Regions from separate parts of the Streptomyces kurssanovii genome, predicted to be linked through region 2. Evidence: riboswitches for the same ligand, from Rfam matches in the RefSeq annotation. Region 2 holds a riboswitch; the other holds the start of a gene.
What was found. A riboswitch is a leader RNA that binds a small molecule or an ion and turns the genes downstream of it on or off. The one in region 2 is predicted to bind thiamine pyrophosphate.
Positions count from the first base shown of each region.

Region 1: linked by a shared signal. The riboswitch ahead of AB0K36_RS23430 (thiamine ABC transporter substrate-binding protein) and the one ahead of thiO (glycine oxidase ThiO) in region 2 are both predicted to bind thiamine pyrophosphate.

Region 1 covers NZ_JBFAQK010000037.1:18,735-22,132, reverse strand. The annotation lists gene AB0K36_RS23435 (ABC transporter permease) at 1-135, opposite strand, end outside; gene AB0K36_RS23430 (thiamine ABC transporter substrate-binding protein) at 174-1,274, opposite strand; TPP riboswitch at 1,270-1,391, opposite strand; gene rlmN (dual-specificity RNA methyltransferase RlmN) at 1,455-2,561, opposite strand; gene AB0K36_RS23420 (contact-dependent growth inhibition system immunity protein) at 2,691-3,116, shown strand; gene AB0K36_RS23415 (phosphatidate cytidylyltransferase) at 3,178-3,398, opposite strand, start outside.
Region 2 covers NZ_JBFAQK010000067.1:446-3,843, forward strand. The annotation lists gene AB0K36_RS30235 (thiazole synthase) at 1-502, opposite strand, end outside; gene thiS (sulfur carrier protein ThiS) at 509-799, opposite strand; gene thiO (glycine oxidase ThiO) at 796-1,959, opposite strand; TPP riboswitch at 1,957-2,069, opposite strand; gene AB0K36_RS30250 (avidin-fold protein) at 2,121-2,462, shown strand; gene AB0K36_RS30255 (NAD(P)/FAD-dependent oxidoreductase) at 2,505-3,398, shown strand, end outside.

The DNA.
Region 1 (3,398 bases), on a different contig from region 2:
ACGGATGTCCGGCCGGCCGAGCACCTCGCCGAACCGGCCGAACTGCCAGGCGCCCTCGGCGTGGAGGCCACGTCCGACGATCGCCGCGACGGGGTAGGCGAAGAAGAGCGCGAAGAACGCGACCGGACCGGCCATCAGGCCGAGCCGGGCCGCGTTCCCGCGCAGGGACCTGCCTACTTCACGACGAGCGAGGACCACGACCGGACCCACTGCTCACGGTTCTTCGCGATGGTGTCCGCGGCGACGGTCTCAGGCTTCTCGACCACCGCGCCGTGCTCGGTGAACAGCTCGGGCAGCTTCGCGTCCTTGACCACCGGGTTGACGAACATGTTGAGCGGCATGTCCTCCTGGAACTTCTTGCTGATCATGAAGTCCAGGAGCGCCTTGCCGCCCGCCTCGTTCTTCGCGCCCGTCAGCAGGCCCGCGAACTCGATCTGCCGGAAGCAGGTGCCGGTGGCGACGCCGGTGGGCGCCTCCGCCGGCTGCGGGTCGGAGTACAGGACCTCGACCGGCGGGCTGGAGGCGTACGAGACGACGAGCGGGCGGTCGGCCTTGGCCTTCTTGCCGCCGGCGGAGCCGGAGAACTCCTCGTTGTACGCCTGCTCCCAGCCGTCAACGACCTTGACCCCGTTGTCCTTGAGCTTCTTCCAGTAGCCCTGCCAGCCCGACTCGCCGTACTCGCCGATGCTGCCGAGGAGGAAACCGAGGCCGGGCGAGGAGGTGGCGGCGTTCTCGACGACCAGCATGTTCTTGTACTCGGGCTTCGCGAGGTCGGCGAAGGTCCGCGGCGGCGCGAGCTTCTTGTCGGCGAAGAACTTCTTGTCGTAGTTGACGCAGATGTCGCCGGTGTCGACGGGCGTCACGCGGTGCTTGCCCGCGTCGAGCCGGACATCCTGCGCGACCTGGTCGAGGCCCTTGGCCTCGTAGGGCGTGAAGAGGTCGTTGTCGAGCGCGCGGGACAGCAGGGTGTTGTCCACACCGAAGAAGACGTCGCCCTGGGGGGAGCCCTTGGTGAGGATCTCCTTGTTGAGCGCGGTACCCGCGTCACCGCTCTTGAGCACCTTGACCGTGTACCCGGTCCGCGCGGTGAACTCCTTCAGCACGGCGTCGGACGCCGCGAAGGAATCATGGCTGACGAGCGTCACGGTCTTCGGGCCGCTCGCCCCGCCGGACGGGTCCTTGTCCTTGGACTCCCCGCCGCACGCCGCGAGTACGCAGACGCCGACGGCGCCGACGAGTGCCGTGCGGACGGCACGCCGAAGCTGGCTGTTCATGATGCTGCTGACTCCCTACGCCGGTATGACCCGGATCAGGTCCGAGGGTCTGCGGCCCGTGGCCGTGAAGGCCTCGCCGCACTCTCAGCGCTGTGGTGCGCTCCCCTGTCGGAATGTTTCGTTGTTCATTTGTGCGAATGCACAGGGCACAGTATCAGCCACGGCCGACGGCCCTGCGGGTCACCGCTCCTGCGCCGCCAGCTGCCCGCAGGCTCCGTCGATCTCCTGACCGCGGGTGTCCCGGACGGTGACGGGCACACCATGGGCGGCGATGGCCTCCACGAACGCCTTCTCGTCCTCGGGGCGTGAGGCCGTCCACTTCGAACCGGGCGTCGGGTTGAGCGGGATCAGGTTCACATGAACCCTCTTGCCCTTCAGCAGCCGGCCGAGGAGGTCACCGCGCCAGGCCTGGTCGTTGATGTCGCGGATCAGCGCGTACTCGATCGAGATCCGGCGGCCCGACTTCTCCGCGTACTCCCAGGCGGCGTCGAGGACCTCGCGGACCTTCCAGCGCGTGTTGACCGGGACCAGGGTGTCGCGCAGCTCGTCGTCCGGAGCGTGCAGCGACACCGCGAGACGGCACTTGAAGCCCTCGTCCGCGAACCGGAGCATCGCCGGCACCAGGCCGACGGTCGAGACCGTGATCCCGCGCTGCGAGAGCCCCAGACCGTCCGGCTCGGGGTCGGTGAGACGGCGGACGGCGCCGACGACCCTCTTGTAGTTGGCGAGCGGCTCGCCCATGCCCATGAAGACGATGTTGGACAGCCTGGCCGGCCCGCCGGGCACCTCGCCGTCGCGCAGGGCGCGCATGCCGTCCACGATCTGGTGCACGATCTCGGCGGTCGACAGGTTCCGGTCGAGACCGGCCTGCCCGGTGGCGCAGAAGGGACAGTTCATCCCGCACCCGGCCTGCGACGAGATGCACATGGTGACCCGGTCCGGGTAACGCATCAGCACCGACTCGACCAGCGTGCCGTCGTGCAGACGCCACAGCGTCTTGCGGGTGGTGTCGTCGTCGCACGAGATGTGCCGCACGACGGACATCAGGTCCGGCAGCAGCTCGGTGGCGAGCTTCTCCCGTGCGGCCGCCGGGATGTCGGTCCACTGGGCGGGGTCGTGCGCGTACCGCGCGAAGTAGTGCTGGGACAGCTGCTTGGCGCGGAACGGCTTCTCGCCGATCGCGGCGACGGCGTCCTTGCGCTCGGCGGGCGTGAGGTCGGCAAGGTGCCGCGGGGGCTTCTTGGCTCCGCGGGGCGCGACGAAGGTGAGTTCTCCTGGCTTGGGCATGGTTCATCCAGTGTCGCAGACCCCGACCGGTGACCCTGCGGCCGATGATTCCAGCGGGGGACGACGAAGGAGGGCGTTGGTCACACGCGTGATCGCAAGGGACGCCGGCAAGTGTCGAGAATGGACCCCATGGACCATCTGCTGCATCTCGACCGCACGCTCGACGAGCTGGATCCGCCCCGCTGGACGCCCCCCGCCCCGGACGCGACCCGGCTGGTCCGCAAGGTGCACGGGCTGCGGCGCGTTCCGCTGGGCCGGCTCGGGCCGGCGGATCTGCACACGCTCGTCTCGCAGCAGGTGGCCCTGCCGTACGTTCTTCCGCTCGTGGTGCGCCGGCTGCTCGAAGAACCGCTGCTGGACGCGTACTTCTACGAGGGAGACCTGCTGCTGGCCGCCGTCGGGGCCCCGGCCTGTGCCTGGGACCTGCTGCCGGACCTCGGCGACCGGCTGCGCACCGTGATCACGGCACTGCCCGAGGCGGCGGTCTCCGACCTGCCTCGCGGCGCCGCCGAGGAGCTGGCCCGCTTCGTGGCGGGGCCGGGATCCTCTCGCTGACGTGACGAAGAGGGCCCGCCGTCCTGGTGGACGACGGGCCCTCACACGCGGATCCGCCGGGTCAGCCCGACCCTACGAAGACCACCAGCAGCAGCCACACGACCGGCGCCGTCGGCAGGAGCGAGTCGAGGCGGTCCATGATGCCGCCGTGTCCGGGAAGCAGCGTGCCCATGTCCTTGATGCCGAGGTCCCGCTTGATCATCGACTCGCCGAGGTCGCCCAGCGTGGCGCTGACGGCGACCGCGAGCCCGAGGAGGAGGCCCTGCCACCAGGTCCCGTCGT
Region 2 (3,398 bases):
GCGGATTGCGGATCCCGAGCCCGGAGCCGATCGGCGAGCCGAGCGGCATGATCGCCGCGCAGCCCACGTCCTGGAGCTTCCGGGCGAGCACCGGATCGTCGTTCGTGTACGGCAGCACGGTGAAGCCGTCGTCGACGAGCGTCTCCGCCGCGTCGAGCAGCTCCACGCCGTCCGGCAGCAGCGTCCGCTCGTCCGCGACGACCTCGAGCTTGATCCAGTCGGTGCCGAGGGCCTCCCGGGCCAGGCGGGCGGTGAGCACCGCCTCGCCGGCGGTGAAGCAGCCGGCGGTGTTCGGCAGGACCTGGATGCCGAGCCGGTCCAGGACGGACAGCACAGACCCCTGGACCGTCGGGTCGAGGCGCCGCATCGCGACGGTCGTCAGTTCCGTGCCGCTCGCGACGAGCGACCTCTCGAGCACGTCGAGGCTGGGCGCCCCGCCGGTGCCCATGATCAGACGGGAGTCGAAGGTGGTCCCTCCGAGCGTGAAACGGTCGTCGGCCATGGCCGTTCAGCCTCCCTGCACTGCGGTGAGAATCTCGACGCGGTCCCCGTCGCCGAGCGGGGTGGCGGCCCATTCGCCGCGCGGGACGACCGCCTCGTTGACGGCGGCGGCGACCCCGGAGGGCGCTGCGGAGAGCGCTGCGACGACGACGTCCAGCGTGGTGCCGGCCGCGATGTCCCGGGCCTCGCCGTTGACGAGGACGCGGATCGTGTCGCCGGCGCCGGCGGCGGCGGGGTCGGCGGCAGGCGAGGCGACAGCGGCGTCGGCGCTGTCGTCGACGTTGACGGAAGGGTTCATGCGGGCTGCTCCTGAAGGACGGACGAGAAGCGGCGTGGTGAGAACGGCCGTGCCACCTCGGGCAGTTCACCGGTCGTCAGCGCGTCGGCCAGCACATCGCCGGTGACCGGCGTCAGCAGCACGCCGTTGCGGTAGTGCCCGGTCGCCAGCAGCAGTCCGGGCAGCTCGGTGAGGCCCAGCAGCGGCGCGTTGTCGGGGGAGCCGGGGCGCAGTCCCGCCCGGGTCTCCACGAGGGGCAGTTCGGTGATCCCCGGCACCAGTTCGTGCGCGTCGCGGAGCAGCTCGTACACCCCGCCCGCGGTGACCGTCGTGTCCCAGCCGAGCTCCTCGCTGGTCGCGCCCACCACCAGCTCGCCGTCCTCGCGTGGCACGAGGTAGACATGGCTGCCGCGGACCACGGCGCGCACCGTGCGCGACAGGAACGGCGCGTAGGGGCGTGGCACGGTCAGTCGCAGGACCTGGCCCTTCACCGGGCGTACGGGCGGGAGCACGTCCTTCGGTACCCCCTCCAGCCGTCCGCTCATGCTGCCGCCGGCCAGGACGACCTGTCCCGCGTACACCTCGGCGCCGTCGGCGAGGACCGCCCCGGTCGCCCGGCCGTCCGTCACGAGCAGTCGCTCCGCCCAGCCGCGGCGGAAGTCGACCCCGGCCCGCTCGCAGGCGGTGATCAGGGCCGCGGTCAGCCGGCGGGGGTCGACCTGGTGGTCGCCGTCGACCCGCAGTCCGCCGCGGACGCCGGGGGCGAGCATCGGCTCGAGACGGCGGCATTCGCGGCCGGTGAGCCACTCGGACGTGAGCCCCGACCGGTGCTGGAGGGCGTGGAGTTCACGCAGATGCGCCCGGTCGTCGGCGTCGAGGGCGACGGCGAGCGTGCCGCAGGAGCGGTAGCCCACCCGCCGGCCGGACGTCTCCTCCAGCTCGGCGACGAAGGCCGGATAGCGGTGCGCGGATTCGAGGTTGAGGCCGAGCAGCGTCTGCTCGCCGTAGTGCAGTTCGGTGACGGCGGCCAGCATCCCGGCGGCGACCTGCGCGGCCCCGCCACCCGGTTCCGGGTCGGCGACGGCGACCCGCAGGCCCCGCTGCGCGGTGCGCCAGGCCGTGACCAGGCCGATGATGCCGCCCCCGATGACGAGGACGTCTGGGCTCGGTGTACGAGACATGGGCGTCCAGCCCCTCCCTTCGCCGGCATGACCCGGATCAGGTTCGTACGGTCGGAGGCCGTCCAGCCTCCCTCTCAGCCCGGTACGTCCGGGCTCCCGCGAGTGCCTTACGGTGGCCACCCTAACCGCACGCCCCGACGCGTTGTAAGGGAGCCGCAGCAGTGGCGAAGTCGCTCGACGGTCTTGTTCTCTCCCCGGTCGCCGACCAGGCCCCGGGCCAGGTCGGCACGCGGACCCGGTTCACGTACCACGAGGAGCAGGGCCGGATCTGGGCCGAATACGAGGGCGGCGACGTGGTCCGCGGCCACCTGGTGGGCACCAGGACCGGTGACCGGCTGGACTTCCGCTACGTGCAGCTCAAGACGAACGGCGGGACCTCGTCCGGCCACTGCCTCTCCACCGTCGTCGATCTGCCGGACGGCCGGGTGCGGCTGGAGGAGAGCTGGCGGTGGGAGTCCCAGGAGGGCAGCGGGACGAGCGTCGTGGAGGAGCTCGCTTCCTGACCGCGCCCTGCTGACCCCCAGTCAGGTACGTAAGGTGTGCGGGTGGACGAACGGCAGCATCAGACGCGGGCGGACGAGGGGCAGCGGACGGCGGCGCGGCGGCGCGTGGTGATCGTCGGCGCCGGCATGGCCGGCGTGCAGACCGCGGTAGCCCTTCGCGAGCAGGGATTCACCGGCACGGTCACCCTGATCGGCGCGGAGCCGCATCAGCCGTACGACAGACCGCCGCTGTCCAAAGCGATCCTGCTCGGCAAGGCGGAGGACTCCGCCTTCGACATCGACTTCGAGGCACTCGGCGTGGAACTGCGCCTGGGCCTCGAGGTGACCCGGGTGCGGACCGGCGCGCACGAGGTCGACACCGTGTCCGGCCCTGTCCCGTACGACGTGCTGGTCCTCGCGACCGGCGCCGAGCCGGTCACCCTGCCCGGCACCGTCGGCGTTCCCGGTGTCCATCTGCTGCGTACGCTCGACGACGCCGCCCGGCTGCGGCCGCTGCTCACCGAGCAGCACGACATCGTCGTGGTCGGCGCCGGCTGGATCGGCGCCGAGTTCGCGACCGCCGCCCGCGAGGCCGGGTGCCGCGTCACCGTCGTCGAGGCCGCGGGCCGCCCGCTCGCCGGGACCATGCCCGCCGAGGTCGCGGCCCCGATGGCCGCCTGGTACGAGCAGCACGGGGCCGAACTGGTCACCGGCGCCCGGGTGGAAGCCGTCGAGCCGGGAGCCGTCGTCCTGGCCGGAGGGCGCAGGATTCCGGCCGGCGCCGTGGTCGTCGGTATCGGCGCCCGCCCCGCCACCTCCCTGCTCGCGGGCTCCGGCATCGAACTCGGCCCGGACGGCGCGGTGGTCGCCGACCGCTATCTGCGTGCCTCCGCTCCCGACGTGTACGCCGTCGGGGACTGCGCCTCCTATCCGTCCGGCCGTTACGGCGAACGGCTG